3 regions of the Clostridium sp. DMHC 10 genome follow, and region 3 is predicted to be linked to each of the others. Evidence: predicted binding sites of a transcription regulator. Region 3 holds the regulator's gene; each other region holds the start of a gene.
The links. Region 3 encodes HrcA, which represses chaperone genes, less so after heat shock. Its sites were predicted from a motif close to TGTTAGCACTCNNNNNNNNNGAGTGCTAACA; they were not measured.
Positions count from the first base shown of each region.

Region 1: htpG (molecular chaperone HtpG) is a predicted target of HrcA. The motif match lies at 7,522-7,552, and genes of this name have one in related genera.
Region 2: AGR56_RS13755 (co-chaperone GroES) is a predicted target of HrcA. The motif match lies at 7,455-7,485, and genes of this name have one in related genera.

Region 1 is NZ_LGVB01000015.1:2,910,637-2,921,723, forward strand. Features, by position in the region: gene AGR56_RS16005 (sigma factor) at 1-521, opposite strand, end outside; gene AGR56_RS16010 (DUF5667 domain-containing protein) at 820-1,878, shown strand; gene AGR56_RS16015 (diguanylate cyclase) at 1,996-3,537, opposite strand; gene AGR56_RS16020 (Gfo/Idh/MocA family oxidoreductase) at 3,581-4,567, opposite strand; gene AGR56_RS16025 (nitroreductase family protein) at 4,749-5,348, opposite strand; gene htpG (molecular chaperone HtpG) at 5,571-7,463, opposite strand; gene AGR56_RS16035 (sugar nucleotide-binding protein) at 8,139-8,996, opposite strand; gene AGR56_RS16040 (PhzF family phenazine biosynthesis protein) at 9,023-9,886, opposite strand; gene AGR56_RS20960 (hypothetical protein) at 10,013-10,177, opposite strand; gene AGR56_RS16045 (GTP pyrophosphokinase family protein) at 10,401-11,063, opposite strand.
Region 2 is NZ_LGVB01000015.1:2,424,095-2,435,181, reverse strand. Features, by position in the region: gene AGR56_RS13795 (short-chain-enoyl-CoA hydratase) at 58-843, shown strand; gene AGR56_RS13790 (acyl-CoA dehydrogenase) at 857-1,996, shown strand; gene AGR56_RS13785 (electron transfer flavoprotein subunit beta/FixA family protein) at 2,013-2,792, shown strand; gene AGR56_RS13780 (electron transfer flavoprotein subunit alpha/FixB family protein) at 2,812-3,822, shown strand; gene AGR56_RS13775 (3-hydroxybutyryl-CoA dehydrogenase) at 3,942-4,790, shown strand; gene AGR56_RS13770 (DNA-3-methyladenine glycosylase) at 4,866-5,744, shown strand; gene AGR56_RS13765 (TVP38/TMEM64 family protein) at 5,882-6,589, shown strand; gene AGR56_RS22910 (DUF1461 domain-containing protein) at 6,835-7,248, opposite strand; gene AGR56_RS13755 (co-chaperone GroES) at 7,540-7,827, shown strand; gene groL (chaperonin GroEL) at 7,966-9,591, shown strand; purine riboswitch at 9,838-9,935, shown strand; gene guaB (IMP dehydrogenase) at 10,058-11,087, shown strand, end outside.
Region 3 is NZ_LGVB01000015.1:1,790,858-1,801,944, forward strand. Features, by position in the region: gene AGR56_RS10705 (ABC transporter permease) at 1-614, shown strand, start outside; gene gpr (GPR endopeptidase) at 1,001-1,987, shown strand; gene AGR56_RS10715 (stage II sporulation protein P) at 2,065-3,165, shown strand; gene AGR56_RS10720 (hypothetical protein) at 3,354-3,743, shown strand; gene lepA (translation elongation factor 4) at 3,897-5,705, shown strand; partial or broken gene hemW (radical SAM family heme chaperone HemW) at 5,708-6,836, shown strand; gene hrcA (heat-inducible transcriptional repressor HrcA) at 7,020-8,057, shown strand; partial or broken gene grpE (nucleotide exchange factor GrpE) at 8,075-8,699, shown strand; gene dnaK (molecular chaperone DnaK) at 8,721-10,592, shown strand; gene dnaJ (molecular chaperone DnaJ) at 10,758-11,087, shown strand, end outside.

The DNA of each region.
Region 1 (11,087 bases), 1.1 Mb from region 3:
AGTCTTTTCTTCTCCTCCAATTTTCCTTTTATGTATTCATTTTTTACACACAAAATAGCTACATTAAGAACCTCATCCCTTGTATCTCTATGGGAAGGAGAATTTTTTGAAAGTTCAAAGAAATCTATATCATACTGCTTTAAGTGCTTCTTATAAATATTTATCTCATCTATTCTGTTTTTGCGTTCCACCTCCATATCATATTTATCTATGGACATATTATTGTGCATTTCCCTTTCCCCTTCTTCATTATCAAAATACAGAAGCGGCGTCCTGCTAGAATTTTTAAAAAAGTCTATAAGACTATTTCTAATAACTACCTTAGCATAGGAAAAGAAATTTCCTCTTCCCTCTGAAAAAGTTTCACATGCCTTATTAAAGGCTTCTATTGCAACACTAAACTCTTCATCATTATTTTTATCAAGTTTTTTCTTACATATAAAAGAAGCGGTTTTATATATAAACTCCATATTTTCTTCTATAAATAAATTTATATCTCCTATACGGAAATCTTTTTCCATTCTTTCACCCTTTCTACATATAGGGTTACCGACTCTAGCTTTAGGTTATGCTTGTCTCATAATACCTTAAACATATCATTTTACAACATGTAAACCTCAAGCTTCCGTGCGGTAACCCCTTAACGGGACCACGTTTAAACTTCAGAATATTAATTAAAATACTTTTCATCATACATATATTAAGTACGAAAATACTCCTCTATTTTAAGGGGCAATTTTAATTTTTTTTAATTTCCCCCCTCAAATTAACCAATCTTCTCGTAAATATTACTGAAAATCACAAAGGGGGAAATTTATTATGAAAAGAAAATTTATTTTAGGATTATCTCTATTCTTCACAATGTCTTTATCAGTATCTGCATTTGCAGCAGAAAATACAACTGGTGACTACAAAGCTTATGCAGGTGTAACACCTGGAAGTATATTATATCCACTTGATAAAGCTATAGATAATTTAGAGGTAAAACTTGCAAGTTCACCTTCTAAGAAAATAGAAAAACTTCTTGAAATTCAAAAAGAAAGATTAGGTGAAATCCAAAAATTAATAGAAAGTAAAAAATCAAACTTAGAATTGGAAGCAGTAGATAACCTAAAAGCTGCATCAGATGAAACATCAACAGAAATAGATTCAGTTCTAAAAGACAGTCCTGCATCAGAAGATGAAGCTAAAGATGTTGATACTGCACTTAAAGATGTTGAAAGCTTCAACACAAACTCTATTGATACACTTAATGCTCTAAAAGATAAACTTCCTAAGAGTGCATCTGAAAAAGTGGCTGCAGTAGCAGAAATGCAAGCTAAGAAAAAAGAAGCTGTAAAACAAATGGTAACTGCAAGACATGAATTAAATGATGCTAAAAAAGCAGTAAATACTGCAAAGAAAACCTTAGCTGATGCTACAAAAACTGGAGATACTGCTTCAATAGAAAAAGCTAAAGCTGTCTTAGATGCTGCTAATACCGTACTTGCAGAAAAGCAAACTGCATTTGATAATGCCAAGAAAAATAAAAGCGAAGTTATTAAGAGCACAAAGATAGGAAAAGGAAAAAAGGATAAAACCACTGATACTGATGAAAATACTACTAATCCTACCTCTACAACCGAAACTACTGATGGCAGCACTAGTACAACAACTGAAAACAGTATCAGCCCTGCACCTACAAACAGCAGTACTTCTACAGTTCAAACAACAGAAAACACTAATACAACTACTGCTCCTAAAACAACTGTTACAACAGAAAAAGAAGCAACCGAAGCTTCAAAGAAAAACGCTGATGAAAAAGTAAAAAATAATAACTCAAACAATGGAAATAAAGCTGCAGTACATAAAGATGAAAGCAAAAAAGGTAATAAATAGTTAACCTAGCCACTGCCCATGATTTTTATTCATGCGGCAGTGGTTTTAAATTCATAATAAAACAAAGCCCAAAAATAAAATTCTCTTAAGCTTACCATCACTTAAAAGAACTTTATTTCAGTAAAATTCAACTCTATTTCTTCCATTTTCTTTTGCCTTATATAAAGAATCATCTGCTCTTTTTAAGATACTGTTAATATCATCATCATTAAATTCAGCTAAACCTATGCTGGTAGTAACCATCAATTTTTCATATTTAAATTTACAGCATGAGATTTTTTCTCTAACTCTATCGCATAATTTAATAGCCTCCTGCAGCGTAATGCCAGGCATAATTATAAGAAACTCTTCTCCCCCAAATCTTCCTATCTCTATATTGTCCTTAATTTCACTCCTCACTATCTTAGATACCTTCGTTAAGACCTCATCGCCAACCAAATGCCCATAGCTATCATTAATTTTCTTAAAAAAATCAATGTCCATTATAGCGATAGTAAGACCTAGTTGTTTTCCTTTACTTTTTTCAACTTCTTCATTCAATAATTTAGTAATATGCTTTTTATTATATAATCCTGTTAAGCCATCTCTTATTGATTCATTATAAAGCTTAGTATTTAACCTTCTCAATCTATTTTGAGCTTTGGTGAGCTGTGTTACGTCCTGCAATAACAGCAAGTATCCAGTTACATTATCACTATCAAACTTAATAGCTTTTATAGAACCATAATAATAAATTTTTTTCTCCCGAAATTTGTGGTTAAGTTGAATTTTTAAAGGATCATTGCGTAAATTAGAAAAATCATACCTTGAAATTTCACTAATTAAACTTTCTATTGGCTTTCCTAGCATCTCACTAATACTGGTACTAAATGCATCAACCACTCTTTTATTTAGATCAATTATCTTTCTATTGTTATCCATCACTATCATAAGCTCATCCATGCTTTCAAAAACATATTCTCTTGCAATAGGAACAACATTTATAAATCCATATTGTATTGTAGCAAAACCAGCTATTAATGCAGAAAATAAAAATGAAACAGGTGTAAAATCTATGCAATTACCAAACTGCATGCTAATAGTCTGAACTATATTGCTAAAAATCGGGAAGCTTATGCTTACAATAATACCAATTGCTTGCTTTCTAACATTGTACGGCTTTGAAAAAGCCACTTTCAATAAAATTGCTATATTAATTATATTTATTAAATAATTATATACAGTATCAACCCAAAACCAACTTCCAAATTTTTTGGTAAGAATGTTAAAACCGTTTTTTAACTCTATGTTAAAATCATATGCAAATAAATTATTATATGGACTGATTAAAATAATAACAGCTACAATGGTGGGGATAATAAAAAATATTGCTTTAAAGTATTGGGGAAATTCATCTTTTTCTGTGAACTCCGCCGTTGCTATTAACCATAACACTGGTATATAAACAATGAATATATATCTAATAGAAAATAATAATGTTTTAATTTTCAAATCATGACTTAGTAATTCTGCTGCATACATTCCATTCCATATGGAGACTAATACCCCACTCAAAGCAAGCAATTTCCTTCCACTTATGCACAACTTGCTCCATAAAGCCTTAACCGATACCAAAAATATACATGATGAAATTATTAAAACAGCTATATATGGCTGCACAACTTACCTCCTCATACCAGCATATATTTAGTTGAAGTACAATTTATGAAAAGTCTGCTGGAAATACTATTCCTGTCTGTTTTCGTGTATTTTCTATAATATCTATTGAAGTTATAGATTGAAAATGTGAATTAATATCGGACTCTAATTTGCCACTTTTAATATCCTGTATAAATCCTTTGATTTCATAATACATTGATTCTTTTCTTTGAGGCATTGATATATCCTCTGTTCTTCCATCTTTATATATAATTAAAACCTTCTCGATAGGATTTATTTTATCAAAAACTATAGATCCGTTTTCCCCTTGAATTTCACCTTGAATATAGGAGTTAGATATCTTTGAGTAAATAACTACACCTTCCATATCATCGTAAGATAAAATTACACTTCCTTCACCATCAACCCCAGATTCAAGTTTCAAGGAAGAAGCCTTTATCTTGTTTGGCTTTCCAAAGAGATTGACTAGAGGCTGTATACAGTAAGTACCTATGTCCATAATAGCTCCATTTGAAAACTCAGGCTTAAAGGCATTTAGAATGTTTCCTTCTTTATATGCATCATATCTTGAAGAATACTGACAATAACTTATAAAACATCTTCTAACCTTTCCTATTTTATGTAGATTTTCTTTTATAATCTTAAAGTTCGGTAAAAATGTAACTTTCATAGCCTCCATTAAAAGGACTTTATTATCTTTTGCTGCCTTAACCATAGCGCTTACTTCTTTTAAATTTGACGCCATTGATTTCTCGCACAAAACATGTTTTTTGTTATTTAAAAATTTTATTGCCTGCTGCGCATGTAGTGAATTAGGACTTGCTATATAAACAGCATCAACGAAATTACTTTTAGCCATATCTTCTAAATTCGTAAATACATTTTGGGCATCATATTTTTCTGCAAATTCTTTACCAGTTTCGTATTTTCTTGAGTATACTGCATTAAGTTTAAAATCAGGTATTAACCTTGCACTTTTTACAAATTGATCAGCTATTTTGCTTGTACCTATTATCCCAAAATTTATCATATTCATCGCTCCTATTAACTTTATTATTGCTAATACAATTATAATTTACTCTATATATCAATACAAACATTTTTACTTAATATTTTTATAAATTAATAAATTCAATAAAAAAAATTCCAGGTAATTACAAGATCTGGAATTTTAATCTATTAAACTTTATCACATTCTTTTAAAGCACAACTTATTTATAAAATTTAACTCTATCCTCTAGTGGAGAAAAATCTTTTTGCTCTGGAGCAGAAGTAGGTTTGCCAAATGGCATCTCCCCTCTTAATTTCCATCCACTTGGTATGTTCCATTCTTTGCTCACTTCACTATCAATTAGTGGATTATAGTGCTGAAGAGATATTCCAATTCCTTCAGATGAAAGTGCATTCCATATATTTATCTGAAGCATTCCTGACGCCTGCTCTGACCATACTGGAAAGTTATCCTTATACAGTGAAAACTTTTGTTGAAGTGCTTTCACTACATTTTGATCTTCGAAAAACAAAATAGTTCCATATCCATTTTTAAATGAGTTTATTTTATTTTCTGTTTCGGAAAACTTTTCCTTAGGTACTATTTTTCTAAGTTCTTCTTTCGCAATATCCCAAACTTTATCATGTTCTTTTCCTAGCAGTACCACAACTCTTGAGCTTTGTGAATTAAAAGCAGAAGGAGTATTTTTAACTGCAAAATTGATTATTTCCTTTAATCTATTATCGCTAATTGTACTTTCCTTGCTTATACCATATATTGTCCTTCTATTTTCTACAGCTTCATAAAAACTTTTTGACATTCTACTTCACCTCATTTAATTTTTATAACTAAGTAACTTTTAGTAACTCGGTAATTAAAGCTTACCTTTTCTATATTTACATGATATATCTATGAATATAAATTGTCAAGTAATAATTATAATTAATTAGTTAAATATCTAAAATAAACTCTAAATAAAAAAATTTAATTGCACCATAATACCTTAAATATGGCATTTTGGCACAATTTAAATTTAAATTTCCTATTTTATTAAGCAGCATACATCATTAGCAAATTGTACAGGATCTTCTATTTGAAGTCCTTCTATAAGTAGAGCCTGATTGTAGAGAAGATTTGAATAAATCTTTAATTTATCTTTATCCTCTGCAAATGCTTTCTTTATAGCATCAAACATTGGGTGATTTGTATTTATCTCCAAAATCTTTTCTGCCTTAACACCATTTCCATCAGGCATCATTTTAAGTACTTTTTCCATTTCTATAGATAATTCACCCTCGTTTGATAGACAAACTGGATGAGTTTTTAACCTGTTGGATGCTTTAACTTCTTTAACCTTATCTTTAAGTACATCCTTCATGAAATTAAATAATTCTTTGTTTTCTTCTGTTTCCTTTTCGCTTTCTTTTTCATCAGCTTCAAAACCTAAATCCTTGCTTGAAACAGATTTGAATTCTTTTTCTTTGTATTTCATGAGCATCTTAATTGCAAATTCATCTACATCATCAGTGAAGTACAGTATTTCATAACCCTTATCCTTAACAAGCTCTGTCTGCGGAAGCTTATCAATTTTATCTATATTTTCACCAGCTGCATAATATATGAACTTCTGATCCTCTTTCATACGGGTAACATATTCATCAAGGCTTACAAGCTTCTTTTCTGTTGAAGAGTAGAATAAAAGTAAATCTTGAAGAACATCTTTATTGCTGCCGTAATCAGAATAAACTCCATATTTAAGCTGTCTTCCAAAGCTTTCATAGAATTTCTCATAGTTTTGACGGTCTTTTTTTAGCATAGATAAAAGTTCATTTTTGATTTTTTCTTTTATCTTCTTTGCAATAAATTTAAGTTGTCTATCGTGCTGCAAAAGCTCTCTTGAAATATTTAAAGAAAGATCAGCAGAATCAACCAATCCTTGAACAAATGCAAAGTAATCTGGAAGTAAATCCTCGCATTTTTCCATTATAAGTACACCGTTTGAATAAAGCTCTAGACCTTTTTTAAATTCTTTTGTATAGAAGTCAAATGGAGCTTTAGCCGGTACAAATAAAAGTGTTGTATAGCTTACTGCACCTTCAACACTTGAATGAATTGTCTTTAAAGGCTTTTCCCATCCAAAATGTTTATCCATATAAAATTGGTCGTAGTCTTCCTGTTTTAATTCATTCTTGTTCTTTCTCCAGATTGGAACCATGCTGTTTAAAGTTTCATCTTCAAAATAATCTTCATATTCCTTATCTTTATCTTCTTTGTCTTCCGTACCAGCTTTTACTCTACTCTTTTTTACCATCATTTTTATAGGATATTTTATAAAATCAGAATACTTTTTAACTAATTCCTTAAGTGTATATTCTTCTAAGTATTTATCGTAGCTTTCGTCTTCTGTATTTGCTTTTATCTTAAGTGTTATTTCAGTTCCAACTTCATCTTTTTTACACTCTTCAATCTCATAACCTTCTACACCCTTTGATTCCCATTTGTAAGCCTCATCGGAATTTATAGAACGGCTTTTTACAACTACATCATCTGATACCATGAATGCTGAGTAAAAGCCAACTCCGAACTGTCCTATGATGTCTACTCCTTCTTTGGCTTCATTTTCATTTTTAAAAGCTAAAGATCCACTCTTTGCTATAGTTCCAAGGTTGTTTTCAAGTTCATCCTTTGTCATTCCTATACCAGTATCAGTTATAGTAAGTGTTCTATTTTCCTTGTCTGCTGTAATTCTAATGTAAAAATCCTCTTTATTGAAAGTTACATTTTCATCTACAAGTGAACGATAATAACTCTTATCAATTGCATCGCTTGCGTTTGATATTAGCTCTCTTAGGAATATTTCTTTATTTGTGTAGATAGAATTGATCATTAAATCAAGGAGTCTTTTTGACTCTGCCTTAAACTGTTTTGTTGCCATGATATCATTTCCTTTCGTAGATTGTATATATTATCAATAAATTTTTAAGTCAATATTTTGTTAGCACTCTATATAACTGAGTGCTAATTTTATTTTAACAATTATTTCTTCTTTGTCAATATGTTTTTAGAATTTATTTAATTATCCAACTTGTAGTAAACTTAGTGGATAAATAAATTATACTTGTCAAAAATAAATAGTGAGTGATTTTCACAATTTCATTCATTTTTAATATAAATATAGTATTATATTAGTAAGGATGTGAGAAAATGCTTATACAATTTAATTTTAAAATTTTAAAAGTTTAAAACGTAAAACTACCTTAGATCATGACTGCAACTTCTATTACGGATTAAATTATTTATTTTTCGTAGAGAAACGGAGAAAAATATTCCTTAACCTTTTGCCGTGGCAAAAACCTTCACCTTTGACAAGCAAAGCTATGTCAAACCCTTCACTTTTCACATAAGTGAAAAAGTTAGTTTTTTAATGAGCAGGGCGAATTAAAACCCTTCACTCAGCTCGACAAATTCCAGTTTGTCTATACTAACTCTTTATCCTCCCAGAAAGCAATCCTATTGCCCACTCCTCAAAGTTTTTAGCAACCTCTTGATACCTATCTTCAATTGGATAATAAACATAAATTGTTGTATCAGTGCATTTTCCATCAAATACTTAAGATAAAAAATCCTTTATGCAATTTTCAATTGCTTCTTCTGTGCTACTAAAAAATACACCATGATTTTTAAGTTTATTATTTGATATTCTTAAATCTCTATTTTTTTCTTTATATCTTTCAATATCTTTTATTAAAATTTCTCTAACTCTACAGCTTAATCCCATTGCAGCAACAACTTTTTCTGCTACTTCATATGTGCTTAAATTATTTTCACTTCCTGCATTATAGACTTCAGCTGGCAAATCAATAATTTTATCAAAGTTCTTTACTAAATCATACACATATGTAATTCCTCTATATTCATTTGCCGGAAATTTTATAGCCTTATTTTCCATTAATGCTTTTACTATATTCCATACTATATTAGAATTTGTTTTCTTATGTCTTTGTGGAAGATCAAAAAGCCATGTAAACCTTAAGATAACTACATTATCCATTATTTCAAGTATTTCTTTTTCCGCTTCAATCTTATGTTTTCCATATACGTTATTAGGATTAAAACTTTTTTCATCATATGGTCCTTCTTCATCGTTTCCATTGTATACTTGATCTGAACTTAAATATATTAATTTCGCTTTTGTTTTTAAGCATGCCTTAGCAACATTAATTGAACCTTTAACATTTACTTCAAAAGATTTTTCTGGATTTCTTTCACAGGTACCTGTATCTGATATAGCGGCTGCGTGCACTAAATAATCAGGGTTATATTTTGATATTATTGAAACTGTTTGTTTTTCATTCGTTATATCTAAATCACTATGACTAAATCCAATAATGTTGTATTTCTCCTTATAATATTCAATAAATCTAGAAGCAAAAAAACCATCTTTGCCAGTAACTAATATTGTTTTCATTAAAATTCTCCTTTTAATCAATGCTATTAATAAAATCGTTCTTCAATATTTAATGCTGTTCCTCCAACCATTACTTCACTAATTTCACCATTTTTAATTATTAAGCTGCTTAAAATTTCTGAAGGTCTTCTCATCGAATATCCTTGCTCAAAAACTAAACTTCGTGAACTTTTTTCATTAATAATTCCATGCCTATATAAATAACAGCTTAATGCTCCAGTTGAAGTTCCCGTTGCTGCCTCTTCTGGTATGTCATATAAGGGAGCAAAATTTCTGCAATGAGCAGTTCCATTATTTTGCGTTTCTAAAGTAAAAACATGATACCCAACAACACCATACTTTTTACTAATACATGAAATTTTATTAAAATCAGGTTTTATATTGTTAAGTACCTTAAGTGACTTTACTGGAATTAAAATATCCTTTAAACCTGTAGATACAATTTGAATAGGAAGTTCACTCATAATATCAGTTTCATCAAGGTTTAATGACTGCGCTATTTCTTTTTTATCAAGTATTTCATAAAACTCAGGTTTTTTCTGTTCCATATAAATTACATTATTCTTATTACACTCTATCTTTAAAATACCCGCCTTTGTTTCCTGAGTATACTGTCCTTTATTTATAATGCCTTTATAGGCCAACAAAGTGAAAGTCCCAATAGTTGCATGTCCACATATATCTACTTCCGAATTCGGCGTATAAAATTCAACCTTAAAATCGGCTTTATTCGATTTTTTTACAAAAGCTGTTTCTGAAAAACCAACCTTTGCTGAAATTTTTTGCATATCATCTACCGATAAATGATCTGCATTTAAAACAACTCCAGCTGGATTTCCTCCTCCTTCTGTTTTTGCAAAAGAATTCAACGTATAAACTTTTATGCTCATATATATTTCGCCTCACTAATATTTAATCGAATTTCATATACTATAATTTTACTATTACCCATTAAACCCATCACTCCTCAAACTATTAATAATCTTCCTTATAATGTAATTTTACATCACTTATTATTAAGTGTCGAGCTTATTAAAATTGTCTAAATCTAATAAACTTTTTATTAAAAATCCAGCTCCAATTATTAAAGTTAATCCACAAATAGAAAGGGTACTAGGTGTGCTAATATAATCCAGCACAATTCCAGAAAAAAGCAGTGAAATAGGTGTTAATAAATTCATAATAATTGAAAATAGACTAAAAATCATTCCTCGCTTATCTTTTGGTACATATTTCTGAAAAATAGTAATCATACTAATTACTTAATATCACTCGCTTTAGTTTATGTTTATTGACCTCTCTCAACCTGTTAAAACGTAAAAAAAACAGGCTGCATTGAAATAATATTTCGTTATGCATCCTTAATAAAACTTCTGTTATGCTATTTTAACATAAAGTAAATGGCTAATTTAACTTCTCCACTTCTCTTTGTATACTCTGCATCCGCATATCTGTTTCTGTTATGATATCTGCACATTCTTTTAATTGATTTTTTATATGTATTGAATTACCTTCACCTGATTTATAATACAATTTATGCTCCAGGCTTGCCCAAAAATCCATTGCAATTGTTCGTATTTGAACTTCAATTCTCACAGGCTCTACATGATCTGAGAAGAATATAGGGATTTCCAAAACCATATGAAGACTTCTATATCCATTAGGTTTAGGATTTTTTATATAATCCTTTTCTTTTATTAACGTAATGTCATCCTGTTTTTTTAGCATGTCTGCAATCTCATATATATCGCTAACAAATGAGCAAACCACTCTTATTCCCGCTATATCATTTAAATTTTTCCTTGCTGATTCAATACTTTCCTCTAGTCCTTTACGTCTAAGTTTACCCATTATACTGTCAGGCAATTTAACTCTTGACTTCATATATTCTATTGGATTTCTTTGTCTTCTAACTTTAAATTCATAATCCAATATATCAAGTTTAGTGCTAACCTCTTTTATAGCAGCTCTATAAACCATTAAGGTTTCTTGCATTTCCTGCATTTCTTCTTTGATATTTTCTTCAATAAAAGGCACTTTAGTACTTACTGCCTTTGATTTATCCATGATTATCCCTTCCCCATGTTAATC
Region 2 (11,087 bases), 630 kb from region 3:
TTTAGTTTTCTTTGTTAGAATATTAACAAAGAATAAAAAGATTTAGGAGGATAAGTCATGGAATTAAAAAATATCATCCTTGAAAAGGAAGGTAAAATTGCTATAGTTACTATAAGCAGACCTAAGGCATTAAATGCACTTAACAGTGAAACTTTAACTGAACTTGATTACGTTTTAGATGAAATTGAAAATGACAATGAAGTGCTTGCAATTATTTTAACAGGTGCAGGTGAAAAGTCTTTTGTAGCTGGAGCAGATATTTCTGAAATGAAAGACAAGAATGTAATAGAAGGAAGAAAATTTGGAATACTAGGAAATAAAGTATTTAGAAGATTAGAACTTCTAGAAAAACCCGTAATAGCAGCTGTTAATGGTTTTGCATTAGGCGGCGGCTGTGAGATTTCGATGGCTTGTGATATAAGAATTGCTTCAAGCAATGCAAGATTTGGTCAGCCAGAGGTTGGTCTTGGAATAACACCTGGATTTGGTGGAACTCAAAGACTTGCAAGACTTGTAGGAATGGGAATGGCTAAAGAACTTATTTTTACTGCAAAGAATATAAAAGCAGATGAAGCTTTAAGAATTGGACTTGTAAATAAAGTAGTAGAACCTGGTGAATTAATGAATACAGCAAAAGAGCTTGCAAATACAATTGTAAATAACGCTCCAATAGCTGTTAAATTAAGCAAGCAGGCTATTAATAGAGGAATTCAATGTGACATTGACACTGCTTTGTCATTTGAATCAGAAGCATTTGGAGAATGTTTTTCAACAGAAGATCAAAAAGATGCAATGACTGCTTTTGTTGAAAAGAGAAAACCAGAAGGTTTCAAAAATAGATAGGAGGTAAGTTTATATGAATTTTGCATTGACAAAAGAACAAGAATTAGTAAAACAGATGGTTAGAGAATTTGCTAAAAATGATGTTGAACCAATAGCAGCAGAAATTGACGAAACAGAAAGATTCCCAATGGAAAATGTTAAAAAAATGGCTAAATATGGAATGATGGGAATTCCATTTAAAAAAGAATATGGTGGCGCAGGTGGAGATGTACTTTCATACATAATCGCTGTTGAAGAATTATCAAAAGTTTGCGGCACAACAGGCGTTATTCTTTCAGCACATACATCACTTTGTGCTTCATTAATCAATGAATTTGGTACTGAAGAACAAAAACAAAAATATTTAACTCCACTTGCAAAAGGCGAAAAAATAGGAGCATTTGGACTTACAGAACCAAACGCAGGAACAGATGCAGCTGGTCAGCAAACTACAGCAGTTCTTGAAGGAGATCATTATGTATTAAATGGTTCAAAAATATTTATAACAAATGGTGGAGTTGCAGATGTATTTTGCGTATTTGGTATGACAGATAGAAGCAAAGGAACTAAAGGAATATCTGGATTTATAGTAGAAAAGAGTTTCAAAGGCTTCTCAGTAGGAAAAGTAGAAAACAAGATGGGTATTAGGGCATCTTCAACTACAGAACTTATATTTGAAGATTGTATAGTTCCAAAGGAAAACCTTATTGGAAAAGAAGGAAAAGGATTTGGAATTGCCATGAAGACTCTTGATGGAGGAAGAATTGGTATAGCAGCACAGGCTCTTGGAATTGCTGAAGGAGCATTTGAAGTAACAAGAGACTACATGAAAGAAAGAAAACAATTTGGAAGAAGTCTTGATAGATTCCAAGGATTAGCTTGGACTATGGCTGATATTAAGACAAAAATTGAAGCAACTAAATTTTTAGTATACAAAGCAGCTTGGTGCAAAGATCAGGGACTACCATATAATGAAGAAGCAGCTATGGCAAAACTTTATGCTGCTGATGTTGCTATGGAAGCAACTACAAAATGTGTTCAACTCTTCGGTGGATATGGATACACTAAAGATTACCCAGTTGAAAGAATGATGAGAGATGCTAAGATAACAGAAATATATGAGGGAACAACTCAGGTTCAAAAATTAGTTATTTCAAATCATATTTTTAGATAAAAGGAGGAAATTCTAAATGAATATAGTTGTTTGTTTAAAACAAGTTCCAGATACAACTGAAGTTAAAATAGATCCAGTAAAAGGAACACTTATAAGAGAAGGAGTTCCATCAATCATAAATCCAGATGACAAAAATGCATTAGAAGAAGCATTAGTATTAAAAGAAAGCGTTGGTGCGCATGTAACTATAGTATCAATGGGACCACCACAAGCTAAAAATGCTTTAGTAGAAGCTTTAGCTATGGGTGCAGATGAAGCAATACTTGTATCAAGCAGAGCTTTTGGAGGAGCTGATACTCTTGCAACATCACATACTCTTGCAGCTGCTATTAAAAAATTAGATTATGATGTAGTATTTGCTGGAAGACAGGCAATAGATGGAGATACTGCACAGGTTGGACCAGAAATTGCAGAACATCTTGGAATACCTCAAGTAACTTATGTAGAAAAAGTTGAAGTTAGCGGAGATGCTTTAAAGGTAAGAAAAGCTTGGGAAGATGGATATGAAGATGTAGAAGTTAAGACACCAGTTCTTTTAACTGCAATAAAAGAATTAAATGTGCCAAGATATATGGATGTAAGAAATATATTTGGAGTATTTGACAAGGAAATAAAGATCTGGAGCGAAAATGATATAGATATCGACTTAAGTCTTTTAGGACTTAAAGGTTCACCAACAAAGGTTAAAAAATCTGTAACTAAAGAAGCAAAAGGACAGGGAGAACTTGTTGATAAGCCTGTTAAAGAAGCAGCATCATATGTAGTTTCAAAATTAAAAGAGAAGCACTATATTTAATGTGTAGGAGGGAAGCTTTATGAATATAGCAGATTACAAAGGCGTATGGGTCTTTGCTGAACAAAGAGACGGAAAATTACAGAAAGTATCTTTAGAATTACTTGGAAAAGGTAAAGAAATAGCTGGAAAACTTGGTGTTGAATTGACAGCAGTATTATTAGGATATAATACAGATGAAATGTCAAAAGAACTTTTAGCTCATGGAGCAGATAAAGTTTTAGCTGCTGATAGCAAGCTTTTAGAGCATTTTACCACAGATGCATATGCAAAGGTTATATGTGACTTAGTCAATGAAAGAAAGCCTGAAATACTATTTATAGGTGCAACTTTCATAGGAAGAGACTTAGGACCTAGAATGGCAGCAAGACTTTCAACAGGATTAACTGCTGACTGTACTGCACTTGATATAGATCCTGAAAACAACAACTTACTTGCAACAAGACCTGCTTTTGGTGGTAACCTTATGGCTACAATCGTATGTGCAGACCATAGACCACAAATGGCAACTGTAAGACCAGGAGTTTTCTCAAAATTAGCTGAGGATCAGTCAAATGTTTCTTCAGACAAAATTGAAAAAGTTGCTTTTAGCTTAACAGAAGACGATATTAGGACAAAAGTTCTAAATGTTGTTAAGGTTGCAAAAGATACTGTTGATATAGGAGAAGCTAAAGTATTAGTAGCTGGTGGAAGAGGAGTTGGAAGCAAAGAAAACTTTGCCAAACTTCAAGAACTTGCTGATGTACTTGGCGGAACTATAGCAGCTTCAAGGGCAGCAATTGAAAAAGAATGGGTAGATAAAGATCTTCAAGTTGGTCAAACAGGAAAGACAGTAAGACCACAACTTTATATTGCATGCGGTATATCAGGAGCAATTCAGCATTTAGCAGGAATGCAGGATTCAGATTACATAATTGCTATAAATAAGGATGCAGGAGCACCAATAATGCAAGTTGCAGATTTAGCAATCGTAGGAGACTTAAATAAAGTTGTTCCTGAATTAATTGCTCAAATTAAAGCAGCTAACAACTAATAATTATTATCTGGCAAATAAAATAGAATTAAATTTATGCATTATGAAAAAACTATGCTTAGTAATTTTCATAATGTATAAATTATTTATATGGAAGTTAAAAATAGGAGGCTAGTGTAATGAAAAAAGTATGTGTTATAGGTGCAGGTACAATGGGAGCAGGAATTGCTCAAGCATTTGCAGCTAAAGGATTAGAAGTAGTTATAAGAGATATTAAAGACGAGTTCGTTGAAAGAGGATTAGCTACTATAGATAAAAATCTTTCAAGATTAGTTAAAAAAGGAAAATTAGACGAAGCTGGTAAAGCTGAAATATTAAAGAGAGTTACAGGAACAGTTGACCTTAATTTGGCAGCTGATTGTGATCTTGTAGTTGAAGCAGCAGTTGAAAGAATGGATATAAAGAGACAAATATTTGCTGACTTAGACAATATATGCAAGCCAGAAACTATACTTGCGTCAAATACGTCATCACTTTCTATAACAGAAGTAGCATCAGCAACTAAAAGACCTGATAAGGTTATAGGTATGCATTTCTTTAATCCAGCTCCTGTTATGAAGCTTGTTGAAGTAATAAGAGGAATTGCTACTTCACAGGAAACTTTTGATGCTGTAAAAGAATGTGCTGTTGCTATAGGAAAAGATCCTGTAGAAGTTGCAGAAGCACCAGGATTTGTTGTAAATAGAATATTAATTCCAATGATCAACGAAGCAGTTGGAATATATGCAGAAGGAATAGCTTCTGTAGAAGACATAGATAAAGCTATGAAACTTGGAGCAAATCATCCAATGGGACCATTAGAATTAGGAGATTTTATAGGTCTTGATATATGTCTTGCTATAATGAATGTTCTTTATTCAGAAACAGGAGATTCTAAATACAGACCACATACATTACTTAAGAAATATGTAAGAGCTGGATGGCTTGGAAGAAAAACTGGAAAAGGTTTTTACGACTATTCAAAATAATAGCAAAAAAAAGATCCTCATTTAAGTATGGGGATTTTTTTATATGATAAAATATAAAGTAGGAGGTGCTTATAAATGGATTTTAATACAATTGAAAGCTTTAATAATGGAGTTTTAGTGAAGGATGTAAAGAACTTTGAACTTAGCCATATATTTGATTGTGGACAGTGTTTTAGATGGAATAGACGGGAAAATGGCAGTTATATAGGTGTGGCTTTGGGAAAGGTTATAGAGGTAGAGAAAAAGGGAAATGATGTGTTAATATATAATATCAATGAAGAGGAATTTAAAAATACATGGTGTGAGTACTTTGATTTAAGCAGGAATTACACAAAAATAAAAGGGGAACTTAGCAAGGATATTTTATTAAAAAAGTCTGTTGATTTTGGATATGGAATAAGACTTTTAAAACAAGAGAAACTTGAAATGCTAATATCTTTTATAATTTCTGCTAATAATAGAATTCCAATGATTAAAAAAGCTATAGAAAATATAAGTAAAAAGTGGGGAGAAAAAATTACATATAACAATGATATTTTTTATTCATTCCCTACAATTGACAAACTCCACACTGGCAGCGAGAAGGATTTTGAAGAATGCAGTACTGGATTTAGGGCAAAATATTTAAAGGATACTATTGATAGAATATATAGTGGAGAAGTTAATCTTGATTTTATAGCTTCTCTTAATGATGATGATTGTCATAAGGAACTTCAAAAGTTAATGGGAGTAGGACCTAAGGTTGCAGATTGTATAATGCTATTTTCTATGAATAAGTATTCTGCTTTTCCTGTAGATGTTTGGGTTAAGAAGGCTATGATGAAATTTTATGTGGCTCCAGATGTATCACTTAAAAAAATAAGAGACTTTGGTAGAAACAAGTTTGGAAATTTATCTGGTTTTGCACAACAATATCTATTTTATTATGCTAGAGAGAATAAAATACAGGTATGATAAATTTATGTTAACAATTGCCAGCAGCATTTACGCCTTTGACAAACCTTTGGTATAATAATATTTGTTAACAAACTTTAATTTTGGAAGTGAATTTATGGGCTTAAAAAAACTTTTTCAATAACGTATCTAGTAAAATGAAAATTATGTACAATAGAATTTTAAAATATAAAGCACAAATTGGTGGAATCTTGCTTATTGTTTTTTTAGCATACTGTACATATATATACTACTCAAAGTATTTTTATATGATGAAGGATACTGAAAAGGTAAAAAAATTTATATTATCCTATGGAAGGTACAGTACGCTTGCTTTTTTAGTTATGCAAATAGCCCAAGTAATTGTATTTTTTATACCAGGGGAAATAGTTCAAATTGCAGGTGGATATGTTTTTGGCACATTCTATGGAAGTCTAATATCTGTTATAGGAATAACTATAGGGAGTGTCGGTGCGTTTTTTCTTTCTAACTTTTTAGGAAAACCTTTTATAGAAAAGATTACGGCGAAGAATAATGCATCTAAATTTAGAAAATTTTTAAAAAGTGAAAATGCTGCTGCTGCAATATTTCTTATTTATCTTATACCAGGATTGCCAAAAGATATATTAGCGTATCTATGTGGAGCTTCTGGAGTAAGCGGAAAAAAGTTTATTATTTACTCAACTATGGGAAGACTTCCAGGCATATTTGTATCTGCGTATTTTGGAAATAAGCTGACTGAAGGCAATGTTTTGCATCTTGCCATTATAGCTGTTGTTATGATTATTTTATTTATAATAGGAACTTTAAAGGGAGAAAAAATATTAAAGAACATTATTAAGAAAAAATCGGATAAAAATAGCTAGAAGTTTATTTTCCTTTTATATAAAAAAATATGCCTGTTATTAATGAAAAAAATAAGATTATAGCAGCACAATGCATAAAATAATTTTCTGGAAATATTAATATAACGGGGTCATATTGTGGATCAAAAATCCAGTACTGATTATGAAATATAAGCTTATGAAATGAATCAAAAAATTCATCAAAATTAAAAAGTGAAAGAAAAGATGAAAAACAGTTATAGCAATCAGTTCTTTTCCGCTGGCTTTTAGGCAGAAAATAACATAATTTTTTTTGTTATAAAAGAGAATGCTATAAATAATATTATAGAAGCTATAAAAGTGTATTCTCCATATTTTATTATTTTTTTTACATCTTCAAAATGTGTTTTGGCTTTTGAAGAAAAAGGTATAGTTGGAAGTTTAAAAGCCTCTTTTTTATGGTTTTGTATATAATCAATTACATAATTGTAATTTTTTTTGAGAGAAATAGAATTTAAATATTGAGTATTTAAGTTATATTTTTCAATATAAAGGTTATACTCTTCTATTATGTCTAAATTTAATGCATCGTAATAGTAAATTGGCTTTAAGTTCATTGTTATTTTTGTGAAAAATAAAATAGTTGTCAATGTCAAAAGGAAAGAAAAAAATATCTTAGTTAAATTTGATACTATCTTCAAATTATTCACTGCCTTCATAAAAATTTTGTGTTAAACATTATTGACAAGTGTAGGAATTTTATTCAAATTGATATTTATAGATAAAAAGAGTAATTTAGCAAAAAACAATTTAATGCATATCAATTTACTATAATCAGTAATATTAACCAAATAGTAACGTATATTAAGTTTGCCAATATATCAACTATTAATTATTATAATAATTGTGTTAGCACTCAATATTAGCGAGTGCTAATAAAAATTATAAAGTTAATAAAATTTTTAATATAATTTTTAAGGAGGGGTTTAAAAATGAAAGTTAGACCACTTGGAGACAGAGTTGTAATTAAAAGGTTAGAAGCAGAGGAGACTACTAAAAGCGGAATAGTATTACCTGGTGCAGCTAAGGAAAAACCACAGCTTGCAGAGGTAATAGCAGTAGGTCCTGGTGGAATAGTTGATGGAAAAGAAGTAAAAATGGATGTAAAAGCAGGAGATAAAGTATTTTTCTCAAAATACAGCGGAACTGAAGTTAAAATTGATGGTGAAGAACTATTAATTGTAAAACAAGATGATATTTTAGGAGTAGTAGAAGACTAATTTAGTGAAATCAGCTCAACTAAACTTATATATGTCTCATAATGTTTTGAAAGTTGTCATTTTGAAACGTATATAAATTAAGTTTCGCATCGATTTAACTGTATTTAAACTATTTATAAATTCGGGAGGGATTTTAAAATGGCAAAGCAAATATTATACGGAGAAGATGCAAGAAGATCTATGCAAAAAGGTGTAGATAAACTTGCTAACACAGTAAAAGTTACTCTTGGACCAAAAGGAAGAAATGTTGTTTTAGATAAAAAATTTGGAGCACCACTTATAACAAATGATGGTGTAAGTATTGCAAGAGAGATAGAACTTGAAGATCCATATGAAAATATGGGAGCACAACTTGTAAAAGAAGTTGCTACTAAAACAAATGATGTAGCAGGAGATGGTACTACTACAGCAACACTTCTTGCACAGGCAATAATAAGAGAAGGATTAAAGAATGTTACAGCTGGAGCTAATCCAATGCTTATAAGAAACGGAATTAGAAAAGCTGTTGACTTAACAGTTGCAGAATTGAAGAAAATATCAAAACCTATAGATGGTAAAGAAGATATAGCAAGAGTTGCTTCAATATCAGCTGCTGACCCTGAAATAGGAAAATTAATTGCAGATGCAATGGAAAAAGTAGGCAATGAAGGCGTTATAACTGTTGAAGAATCAAAAACAATGGGAACTGAACTTGATGTTGTTGAAGGAATGCAGTTTGACAGAGGATATTTAAGCCCATATATGGTAACAGATAGTGAAAAGATGGAAGCATCACTTGATGATCCATATATACTTATAACAGATAAGAAAATATCAAATATACAAGAAATTCTTCCAGTACTTGAACAAATAGTTCAACAAGGAAAGAAACTTTTAATAATTGCTGATGATGTTGAAGGAGAAGCTTTAGCAACATTAGTTATCAATAAATTAAAGGGAACCTTTACATGCGTTGCTGTAAAAGCACCAGGATTCGGTGATAGAAGAAAAGAAATGTTGAGAGACATAGCTATACTTACAGGTGGAGAAGTAATATCAGAAGAGCTTGGAAAAGACTTGAAAGACGTTACTGTTGATATGCTTGGTAGAGCTGAAAGTGTTAAGATATCAAAAGAAAACACTACAGTTGTAAATGGAAAAGGTGACAAGACTGAAATCCATGATAGAGTTGCTCAAATAAGAGCTCAAATAGAAGAAACAACTTCAGATTTTGATAGAGAAAAGCTTCAAGAAAGATTAGCAAAGCTTGCTGGTGGAGTTGCAGTTATCAAAGTTGGAGCAGCTTCAGAAACTGAACTTAAAGAAAGAAAACTTAGAATAGAAGATGCTCTTGCAGCTACAAAGGCAGCCGTTGAAGAAGGTATAGTTGCAGGTGGTGGTACTGCTTATATAGATGTACTTCCAGAAGTAAGCAAGTTAACTGATGAAGAACAAGATGCTCAAGTTGGTATAAACATAGTAGTTAGAGCTCTTGAAGAACCAGTAAGACAAATAGCTGAAAATGCAGGTCTTGAAGGTTCCGTTATAATCGAAAAGATTGTAAACAGCGAAAAAGGCATTGGGTTCGATGCTTTACATGAAAAATATGTTGATATGATAAATGTTGGAATTGTTGATCCTACAAAGGTTACAAGATCAGCACTTCAAAATGCGGCTTCAGTTGCTTCTACATTCCTTACAACTGAATGTGCAGTAGCTGATATACCTGAAAAGGAAAAAGCAGCACCAGGAGTTCCAGGAATGGGAATGGACGGAATGTACTAAAATAAAAGAAATAAAAAAATTCAAGAGAATAAAAAGTTCTCTTGAATTTTTATTTTTTGTAGATTAAAATATGTATACTTTTGGTCAATATAACCAAGTATATTTATATAGAAGCAGAGAAAATTTATTTTTTGATATAAAGTTTAGAGGAAGAATATTTGTGAAAAGAAATTTTTTAATCAATATTGTGTCGATAATGATTGACAAAATGCAAATTTATGAATAAAATAGAGAATAAAATATGTTATAAAAATAATTGATAAAACTCATATATATCCTGAATATGGCAGGAAGTATCTACCAGAAACCGTTAATTTCTGACTATGAGTGATTGAGGCGTGTTTGATGTATATTAAAGCATGCTAATTTTCACTCTCAAAGAAAATTAGTATGCTTATATTCTATATGGATAAAGACAAACTAGTTTAACTTAAAAAATTTATTTTTGAAAGGAAGTTATATATAAATGGGAAGAATTTTAAAACAAGCTTATACTTTTGATGATGTGTTACTCGTGCCAAACAAGTCTGAAGTTTTACCTAGGGAAGTTGATTTAAGAACTAATTTAACTAAAAAGATAAAACTTAATATCCCCCTAATGAGTGCTGGAATGGATACTGTTACAGAATCTAAAATGGCTATAGCAATGGCAAGAGAAGGTGGAATAGGAATAATCCATAAAAATATGTCCATTGAAGAACAGGCAAGTGAAGTTGATAGAGTAAAAAGACAAGAAAATGGAGTTATAACGAATCCTTTTTCATTAGCAGCAGATAATTCCATTCAAGATGCACTTGATGTAATGAGTAAATATAGAATATCAGGTGTTCCTATAACTGATAAGACAGGAAAACTTGTTGGAATAATAACAAACAGAGATATAGTATTTGAAGAAGATTTTACTAGAAAAATAAGTGAGCTTATGACAAGCGAAAATTTAATTACAGCTAAAGAAGGAACAACACTTGAAGAAGCAAAAAATCTTTTAAAAGAACATAAAATAGAAAAACTTCCTTTAGTAGATGATGAATTTAAATTAAAAGGACTTATAACAATAAAAGATATTGAAAAAGTTAGAATATTCCCTAATGCAGGAAAAGATGAACATGGTAGACTTTTATGTGGTGCAGGTGTTGGAGTAACAAAAGACATGATGGATAGAGTTAAAGCTTTAGTTGATGTAAGTGTTGATGTTATAGTACTTGATACAGCGCATGGTCATTCACAAGGTGTTTTAGAAGCTGTTAAGAAAATAAAGTCTGTATATCCTGATTTGCAGGTTATTGCAGGAAATGTTGCAACAGGAGAAGCTACAAAAGATCTTATAGAAGCAGGTGCAGATTGCGTTAAGGTTGGAATTGGACCTGGATCGATATGTACTACTAGAATTGTAGCAGGAGTTGGTGTACCTCAGCTTACAGCAGTTATGGATTGTGTTGAAGTAGCTGATAAGTATGGAGTTCCTATAATTGCAGATGGTGGATTAAAATACTCTG
Region 3 (11,087 bases):
CACTTATAAGTGATTTTAAAGTTATAATGGATAATACAAAGGTAACAATATATGAATCAATTGTAGGTTTTGTTATATCAATAGCTTTATCTTTTGTACTAGCAGTACTTATGGATAGTTTTAAAATTGTTAGAAAATCGCTGTATCCAATTTTAGTGATTTCTCAAACAATACCAACCATAGCAATTGCACCACTATTTATAATATGGTTCGGTTTTGGTCCAATGCCTAAAATTATAGTTGTAATAATAACTTGCTTTTTCCCAATAGTAATAAGTCTTATAGATGGATTTGAAAAAGTTGATAGAGATTACATTAACTTATTTAGAACAATGAAGGCATCAAGGCTTCAGACCTTTTATCATTTAAAGCTTCCATATGCCATGGTTAATTTATTTTCTGGACTTAAAATAGCTGCAACCTATATGGTAATGGCATCTGTTATAGGAGAGTGGCTTGGAGGAGACAGCGGTATAGGTGTGTACATGGTTAGAGCAAAAAGTGCCTATGCTCTAGATAAAGTTTTTGCAGCAATTATAGTTATAGTTTTAATAAGCATAATAATAATATACATTATAGATTTTATAAGCAAAAGATTAATACATTGGAAATAAAGATAAACCACCTTGAAACTTTAAAATTGCAATCTCCAAATTTATCCTGATAAACTGGAATTTGTCGAGCTGAGTGAAGGGTTTTTAATTCGCCCTGCTCATTAAAAAACTAACTTTTTTCACTTATGTGAAAAGTGAAGGGTTTGACATAGCTTTGCTTGTCAAAGGTGAAGGTTTTTTGCCACGGCAAAAGGTTAAGGAATATTTTTTAATCATCATTAACTTTTTTACTGAAGGTAAAAAAGTTCACCTTTTAGCGAGCAGAGCAAGTTAAAACCCTTCACCCTTAGCTTTTTTCGCCTTCTTTTTGGGCGAAAAAAATTAGTTATTACTTCGCAATATTTATAAATTGTGAAAGTTAATCAAATTAAGGAGGATTTAATTAAATGTTTAATATTAGAACCGATCTTGCTATTGAAGCTACAGAAATATATTCTAAAGAAGCCAAAAAAAATGCTATAGATGGAGTTATAGTGCAAAATAGTACAGAAGATGATGTGAAGGTTACAAGGGTTGAAATAAAAAATGATGAAGGTGAGAGAACTTTAAATAAACCTAAAGGTACATATATTACCTTGGATATACCTAAGCTCTCAAATTATGAACAGGAAGATATCGATAGGGTTGGAAAGATATTAGGAAAAGAAATATTAGAAATAATAAAAGATACAAATTTTCGTGATGATATGACAGCTTTAGTTGTAGGACTTGGAAATTGGAATATTACGCCTGATGCGCTTGGACCTAAGGTTATTTCTAAAATTATGATTACAAGACACCTAAAGGAGTATATACCTGACAGCATAGATGAAGGTATAAGACCAGTGTGTGGTATTGCACCAGGAGTTTTAGGTATAACTGGTATGGAAACGGGTGAGATAATAAGAGGTATAGTTGATAGGATAAAACCAAACCTCGTAATATGCATAGATTCTTTAGCATCAAGAAAGATGGAAAGAGTAAATTCAACAATTCAAATAGGAAATACTGGAATTTCACCTGGCTCTGGGATAGGAAACAAAAGAATGGAAATAAGTAAAAAAACTCTAGGAATACCAGTTTTGGCTATAGGAGTTCCTACGGTGGTAGATGCTGCTACTATGGCTAATGATACCATAGATCTTGTTATAGAAGAAATGACGGGTGCTGCTACAAAAGGCAGTGGATTTTATAATATGCTAAAGGAAATTGACAAGGCAGAAAAAGAAAAGATGATACATGAAATACTTGATCCATATATAGGTAATTTAATGGTTACTCCCAAAGAAGTGGATATGGTAGTGGATGTTTTGTCTAAAGTAATATCTACAGGAATAAATATTGCACTTCAGCCAGCACTAGAGCTTAAGGAGATAAATAGGTACATAAGCTGAAGATTTATATACAGTGAAATTTTTATTGTAATAAAATCACATTTCGAAAGTATATTTTATATAGGAGGGATGTGATCATGTATTATAATAAATTGATTAACGAAGATAAAGATAAGCTTATAATAAAAATAAGTATATTTACGCTGCTGATAAATTTGCTGATTTTTATGTGTATTTTCAACAAAGTTAAGGCGGGCTCCGATAAAAAATATTCTAGAAATAATTTGTCCTATGTTCAAATAATTAATTATACACTTCCATCGGTTAAGGTTTTAAATTTTGATGAAGAGGATATGGTTGAAAACAGTTATTCTATAAAAAATTTGGCACTATCAGTTATTGGAATAGATATATACAATCCAGAAAAAATATTAAGTAAGGAAATATCTTGTTTTGATAGTGACGATATGTCCGATAGTAAAATGGCATTTAACAATAATCAAAATAGTAGCAATGTGGGTGATTTTAATTTAAACAGCAGTGATATATCTAAAGTATCATCTGAAAATAACAACTCAAGTAACTCAAAAAATACAGTTTCTCCAGTGTATGATCCTAAATTAAAGAAACCATTAGATGAATCTAAGCCAGAGGTTTTAATATATCACAGTCACACTACAGAAAGCTATAAGCCATACAATCAAGATGATTTTGATGATGATCACAATGTATGTGCTGTTGGAGATGAACTTGTAAAGGAGCTTGAGCAAAATTATGGCATATCTGCAATAAATGATAAAACACTTCATAATGCAGTATATACTAAAAGCTATACTCGTTCAGGAGAAACTGTAGATAAGTATATGAAAAAATATGGTGATTTTAAGATGATAATTGATATGCATAGGGACTCAAGCCCAGATAAAACCTCTGTAACTACCAAAATAAATGGAGAAAATGTTGCAAAATTTATGTTTGTAATGGCTAGAAAAAATCCTCATTATGCTAAAAATATAGCTATGGTAAATAGTTTAGTTTCACTTACAAATAAATATTTTCCTCAGATGTTTAATGGAATTTATTATTATGATTACGGTACAAATTACTTTAATCAAGCAAAAAGCAATAATGCATTTTTAATAGAAATAGGTTCTCAGGTAAATACCTTGGATGAAGCAAAGGCTACACAAAAATATATTGCTAGAGTTATTGCAGAATATTTAAATGGTAAAAAATGAATAATAAATTAAAAAAAAGTGCATCCTTATAATTAGGAGGTGCTTTTTTTATTTATGGCAAAAAAGTTAAAAATAATTTTTATAAGTTTAATATTAATGATAACATTAATTTCTATTTGCATTAACAATATACAGCTAAACAGAAATATATATTGCAATGATTTACATATAAAAAAAGCAAGCAGGATATGATAAATAAAATTAATGACTACAATTTAGATGATATGGAAAAACATCTTGATAATTTGGAAAGTAAGGACCAAAATAGTAAAGAAAAAAACAGCATTTCTGATGTGATTGAAAAAGTATATGTTCCTAAATTCAGAATACTTTTTAGGACTAATCCTTTAGATATAAGATTAGAAACTGAAAATTATAAATTTTATATTAACAATGAAATTGTAGTTGCCTTTGGAAATAGGTTTGCAAATATAAACAATACATGCTCAAGATATATAGATGGTATTAACTCGAGATTTAATGAAATTGAAAAGGAAGTATATGCATTTGGAATAAATTTTAATGAAAATGTACAAAATGGCTTGGAAAATTTAAAAAGTGAGATGAACAAACTGTAAAAATTTCTTTGGTTGACAAAAAACCTTCTATGTATGCTATAATTTATTTTGATTTGTACACGATTAAAAATGATATTTATTAGATTACTTGAAATCTTTTTTAAGCTTTGTAGTAATTTCAATAATACATAATATTAAAGGGGGATTTGCAGCATGCCTAGTAATAGACAAAAACACATAAGGAATTTTTGTATAGTTGCACATATAGATCATGGGAAATCAACACTTGCAGACAGGCTTTTAGAGATAACAGGAACTCTTACTGAGAGAGAAATGGAACAGCAGGTTCTTGATAATATGGATATAGAAAGAGAAAGAGGTATTACTATAAAGTCACAGGCTGCAAGACTTATATATAAAAGACCTTCTGATGGTGAAGAATATGCTCTTAATTTAATAGATACTCCAGGTCATGTAGATTTTAACTATGAAGTATCTAGAAGTTTAGCTGCATGTGAAGGAGCAGTACTTGTTGTGGATGCTACTCAAGGAATACAAGCTCAAACTTTAGCAAACTGCTATATGGCCATAGATCATAATTTAGAGGTCGTGCCTGTTATAAATAAAATAGATCTACCAAGTGCAAGACCAGATGAAGTAAAAAATGAAATTGAAGATGTTATAGGAATAGAGGCTCAAGATGCCCCACTTATTTCAGCAAAAACAGGACTTAATATTGAAGATGTGCTTGAGGCTGTGGTAGAAAAAATACCTTGTCCTAGTGGTGACGAAAATAAACCTTTAAAAGCACTTATATTTGATTCGTATTATGACAGTTATAGGGGCGTAGTATGCCATATTAGAGTAATTGATGGTGCCATAAAAGCTGGAACTAGGGCTAAACTTATGGCAGCCAACAAGGAATATGAAATTACAGAAGTTGGTGTGTTTATTCCAGATTATCTTAAGGTTGATGAATTAAAAGCTGGAGATGTTGGATATGTTACAGCATCTATAAAGAATGTAAGAGACGCGAGAGTTGGAGATACAATGACAGATGCAGATAATCCAGCAAGCGAAAGGCTTGAGGGTTATAGACCAGCTATACCTATGGTGTACAGTGGAATATACCCTGTAGATGGCGCTAAGTATCCTGAATTGAAGGATGCACTTGAAAAGCTTCAGGTAAATGATGCAGCCTTAAATTTTGAACCTGAAACTTCTGTAGCACTTGGATTTGGATTTAGATGCGGTTTTCTTGGACTTTTGCATATGGAAATAATACAGGAGAGAATAGAAAGAGAATTTAATCTTGATATTATAATTACAGCACCATCAGTTGTTTATAAGATAAAGAAGACCGATGGAGAGGCTATAGATATTACTAACCCAGCTAATCTTCCAGAAACTACAGAAATAGATTACATGGAGGAACCAATTGTGAAGGCTCAAATAATTACTCCTGCGGACTATGTTGGAGCGGTTATGGAGCTTTGCCAAAACAAAAGAGGTATTTTCATTGATATGCAGTATATAGAAACTACAAGAGTTATGTTAAATTATGTAATTCCTCTAAATGAAATAATATATGATTTCTTTGATGCATTAAAGTCAAGAACAAAAGGATATGCTTCTTTTGATTATGAGCTTAATGGATATGAAAAAACAGAACTAGTTAAATTGGATATACTGCTTAACGGAGAAGTAGTAGATGCGCTTTCAATGATTGTTCCTAAAGAAAGAGCTTACGGAAAAGGAAGAGCTATAGCTGAGAAATTAAAAGAAATTATACCAAGACAGTTATTTGAAATACCTATTCAAGCAGCAGTTGGAGGAAAAATTATAGCAAGAGAAACTGTAAAGGCTATGAGAAAAGATGTTCTTGCAAAGTGCTATGGTGGAGATATTTCAAGAAAGAGAAAACTTCTTGAAAAACAAAAAGAAGGAAAAAAGAGAATGAGACAGGTTGGAAGTGTTCAAATTCCACAGGAAGCATTCATGTCTATATTGAAGGTGGATTGATTATGGGAAAATTGGGTTTGTATATACACATTCCTTTTTGTAAAAAGAAATGTCTGTATTGTGATTTCCCATCCTATAGCTGCATGGAAAAATATATGCTTGACTATGTAAAGGCATTGTGCCTTGAAATAGAAAATAAGTGTAAGGGTAAAAGATTTAATACTATATTTATTGGAGGAGGAACTCCAAGTTATTTATCTATGGAAGCATGGGAGATTTTAAAAGAAACTTTGCATAAAGTTAATAAACATGAAGATTGTGAATTTACGGTTGAGTGCAACCCAGGTTCTTTTTGATAAGGATAAGCTTGAAGTTATAAAGACAGCTGGTGCAAATAGGATAAGTATAGGACTTCAAGCATGTCAAAATGAACTTTTAGCGAGCCTTGGAAGAATTCACAATTTTAGCGAATTTTTAAAAGGCTTTGAAATGGCAAGAAATATCGGATTTAAAAATATAAATGTAGATTTGATGTTTGCCATTCCAGGACAAAGTTTTGAGCAGTGGAAAGAAACTTTAGAAAAGGTAAGTAACTTGAATCCAGAGCATATCTCATGCTACAGCCTTATTGTTGAAGAAGGAACACCATTTTATAAAATGAAAGAAGAAGGAAAGTTAGCACTTCCAGAAGAAGATGTTGAAGTTAAAATGTACAACTTTACTGTAGAGTTTTTAAGAGACAATGGATACAAGCAGTATGAAATATCAAATTTCTCTAAGGAACATAAAGAGTGCAAGCATAATTTAATATATTGGAGTATGGATGAGTATATAGGCTGTGGTGCCTCTGCTCATTCTTATTTTAATAATATAAGGAATAAAAATGAGAGCAATGTAAAAAGATATATTGAGAAAATTTTAAGTTATGAGGATACATCAGTTGAAAAACATGAAAATTCTACGAAAGATAATATGGAAGAATTTATGTTTTTAGGACTTAGAAAGACCAATGGAATAAGAATCAGTGATTTTAAAAGTAAATTTAATGTTAATATTTATGACATATATGGGGCCGTAGTTAATAAATATGAAAAGCTAGGACTTATTAAGATTGAGAGTGATAAAGTTTTTTTGACAGAAAAGGCAGTTCATATTTCTAATACTATAATGTCTGATTTTATATTGGAGTGATATTTTAAGCAAAGTAGAGAAAATTAGGCAAATAATAAAAATAATTTTATTATTTAACTTATAAGCTTAAAAATGAGATTTTCCATAAAGTAAAACATATTGACAAATACAAAACAAGGTGTTATTTTATAAACATAGTCATTAGCACTCAAACAAGGTGAGTGCTAATAAAGAGGTGAGAATATGGATATGGAGGAAAGAAAACTTAAAATCCTTCAAGCAATAATAAATGACTATATAAGCACTGGTGAGCCTGTAGGGTCAAGAACTATAGCCAAAAAATATGATTTAGGTATAAGTTCGGCCACTATAAGAAATGAAATGGCTGATCTTGAGGAAATGGGATATATAGAACAACTTCACACTTCTTCAGGAAGAAAACCTTCTGATAAGGGATATAGACTTTATGTAGATAAGCTTATGAAAGTGCCTAGAATATCACCTGAAGAAGAGATGATAATAAAAGCTAAGATAATTGATGAAGCTCTTTTTGAAGTCGATAAAATTATTAAGCAGGCTATGTCATTAATTTCTGATATGACTAAGCTTACATGTATAGTTAAAGCTTCATCAGCTGATAAAAGTTATATAAAATCCATACAGCTTATTAATGTTTCTTCAAGTAGTATACTTTGTGTAATAATAACTGATAATGGATTTATTAAAGATAGCATTATAAGAGTATCAAAAAGTGTTATTGATGAAAACTTAATGAAAATGACTGCTTTAATCAATGAAAGAATAAAAGGTCTTACTATAGAGCAGATAAACCTAGAAGTAATAAATAACCTTAAAAATGATTTGAGAGGATATGAAGATATATTCTCATCCATTATTACTAATATATACACTATATTAAAGCAGTCGGATTCATCTAAGGTTTATATGGAAGGAACAACAAACATATTTAATTATCCAGAGTTTAGAGATATTGAAAAGGTTAGGGATTTCCTTTCACTTGTAGGTAATAATGAAATTATGAAAAGTCTTATTAATGTTTCAGATGGATTTACTATAAGTATAGGAAATGAAAATAATATTTCTGAAGCTAAAGAATGTAGCATAATTTCATCAGTGTATGGCGTAAATGGGAGACCGTTTGGTACAATTGGAGTTATAGGGCCTACAAGAATACCTTATTCTAATGTTATAAGGGTCATAAAGGAAGTTGTTGATCAAATTAATGATAATCTAAAAAGGTTGTATGACAATGATGAATAAAGTAAGAGGTGAAGTTGATGAAAAAAAATAAAAAAGATGCTGAAAAAGCTATTGAAAATGAAAATAAAGATGAAGCAGTAGTAGAAGATAAAGTTCAAAATGAAGAAGAAGTTGAAGTTCAAGATAAAAAAATAGAAGGAGAAAAAGAAGAATCTCCAGAAAAGAAAGAGTTAGAAGATATGAAATTATTCAATTCCAAGTTGAAAGATGACAATGAAAAATTATCAAATGAACTTGAAACTATGAAGGATAGAATTTTAAGACTAACTGCAGAATATGACAACTATAGAAAGAGAACTGCTAAGGAAAAAGAAGGGCATATACACTGATGCATGCAGTGATGTTATAAATGAAATGCTTCCATCTTTAGACAACTTAGAAAGAGCAGCTACATCAAGTGGAAGTGCTGAAGATATAAAAAAGGGCATTGATATGACTATAAGACAATTTAAAGATGCTCTTGCAAAATTAGGTGTTGAGGAAATACCAGGTGAAGGTGCATTTGATCCTAATTTCCACAATGCTGTTATGCATATTGAAGATGAAAACTATGGAGAAAGCGAAATAGTTGAAGTTCTTCAAAAGGGATATAAAAGAGGAGATAAGGTATTAAGACATAGTATGGTAAAAGTAGCAAACTAAAATATATAGGAGGTTTTTATTATGTCAAAAGTTATAGGTATTGATTTAGGAACAACAAATTCATGTGTGGCTGTTATGGAAGGTGGAGAACCTGTTGTTATAGCTAATGCTGAGGGTGCAAGAACTACTCCTTCAGTAGTATCATTTCAGAAAAATGGAGAAAGACTTGTAGGTCAGGTTGCAAAAAGACAGGCAATAACAAACCCTGATAAGACAATTATATCTATAAAGAGAGAAATGGGAACATCACATAAAGTATCAATAGATGGTAAAGATTATACACCACAAGAAATTTCAGCAATGATACTTCAAAAATTAAAAGCTGATGCAGAAGCTTATTTAGGAGAAACAGTTACTCAAGCAGTTATAACTGTTCCAGCATATTTTAATGACAGCCAAAGACAAGCAACAAAGGATGCAGGAAAAATAGCTGGTCTTGAAGTTTTAAGAATAATAAATGAACCAACAGCAGCATCACTTGCATATGGTCTTGACAAAATGGATACAAATCAAAAGATATTTGTTTATGACCTTGGTGGTGGTACATTTGATGTATCCATACTTGAACTTGGAGATGGAGTATTTGAAGTTAAATCAACAAATGGTAACACTCGTTTAGGTGGAGATGACTTTGACAATAAAATAATGGATTACATTGCAGAAGAATTTAAGAAAGACAATGGAATAGATTTAAGAAATGATAAAATGGCACTTCAAAGATTAAAAGAAGCTGCTGAAAAAGCAAAAATAGAATTATCATCTTCAATGCAGACTAACATAAATCTTCCATTTATAACTGCAGATGCAACAGGTCCAAAGCATATAGATATGAATTTAACTAGAGCTAAATTTAATGAATTAACTCATGATTTAGTTCAAGCAACAATAGAGCCAATGAAGAAAGCACTTAATGATGCAGGACTTTCAATAAATGAAGTAGACAAAGTAGTACTTGTCGGTGGTTCAACAAGAATTCCAGCTGTTCAAGAGGCAGTTAAACAGTTTACAGGAAAAGAACCTTCAAAGGGAGTTAATCCTGATGAATGTGTTGCAGTTGGAGCTTCAATACAGGCAGGAGTTTTAACAGGGGATGTTAAAGATGTACTTCTTCTTGATGTTACACCTCTTACTCTTGGAATAGAAACTTTAGGAGGAGTTGCAACTCCATTAATAACAAGAAATACTACAATACCTACAAGAAAGAGCCAGGTATTCTCAACAGCAGCAGACAATCAGCCATCAGTTGAAATCAATATAGTACAGGGTGAAAGAAAAATGGCTGCTGACAATAAGAGCCTTGGAAGATTTACTCTTGATGGAATAGCACCAGCTCCAAGAGGAATACCTCAAATAGAAGTAACATTTGATATAGATGCAAATGGTATAGTAAATGTTTCTGCTAAAGATAAGGGAACAGGAAAAGAATCTCATATAACAATTACAGCTTCAACAAACTTAACAGATGAAGAAATAGATAAAGCTGTAAAGGATGCAGAAAAATTTGCAGAAGAAGATAAGAAAAAACAAGAAAAAATAGAAGTTAAAAATAATGCAGATCAAATGATCTTCCAGACTGAAAAGACATTAAAAGATCTTGGAGATAAAGTACCTGCTGAAGATAAAACTAACATTGATGCAAAATTAGAAGATCTTAAGAAAATTAAAGATAGCGATGATACAGAAGCTATAAAGAAAGCATCAGAAGATTTAACTCAAGCTTTATATGCAGTAACAACTAAAATCTATCAGCAAAACCCAGGAGCAGCACAGGGAGACCCTAATGCAGCAGGTGCTGGAAGCCAAGGCGCAAATTCTGGCAATGCTGGAGATGGAAAAGGCAATGGCGACGATAATGTAGTTGATGCAGATTTTAAAGTTGATAATGACAAATAAAAAATGTTTGAAAAAATTAATTTATAAGTATAATAAAAGGGAAACTGATATTAAAAATAATAGAAGTTGTTTCCTGAATATAAGGGAATGGGTTTTTACCCTTCCCTTAATTTTAAGTTAGTAGAAATTCAGCAATATAATTGTAGATTTTGGGTGGTGAAAGGGATGGCAAAAAAAGACTACTATGAGGTACTTGGACTTCAAAAAGAAGCCTCAGAAGATGAAATAAAAAAAGCATTTAGAAAACTTGCAATAAAGTATCATCCTGATAAAAATAGAGGTAATAAAGAGGCTGAGGAAAAATTCAAAGAGATAAATGAAGCCTATCAGGTTTTATCAGATCCTGAGAAGAAAGCTAATTATGATAGATTTGGAACAGCTGATTTTAATGGCGCAGGCGGAGGCTTTGGTGACTTTTCAGGCGGTGGTTTTGGCGATTTTTCAGACTTAGGAGATATATTTAGTTCATTCTTCGGTGGTGGTTTTGGAGGCGGA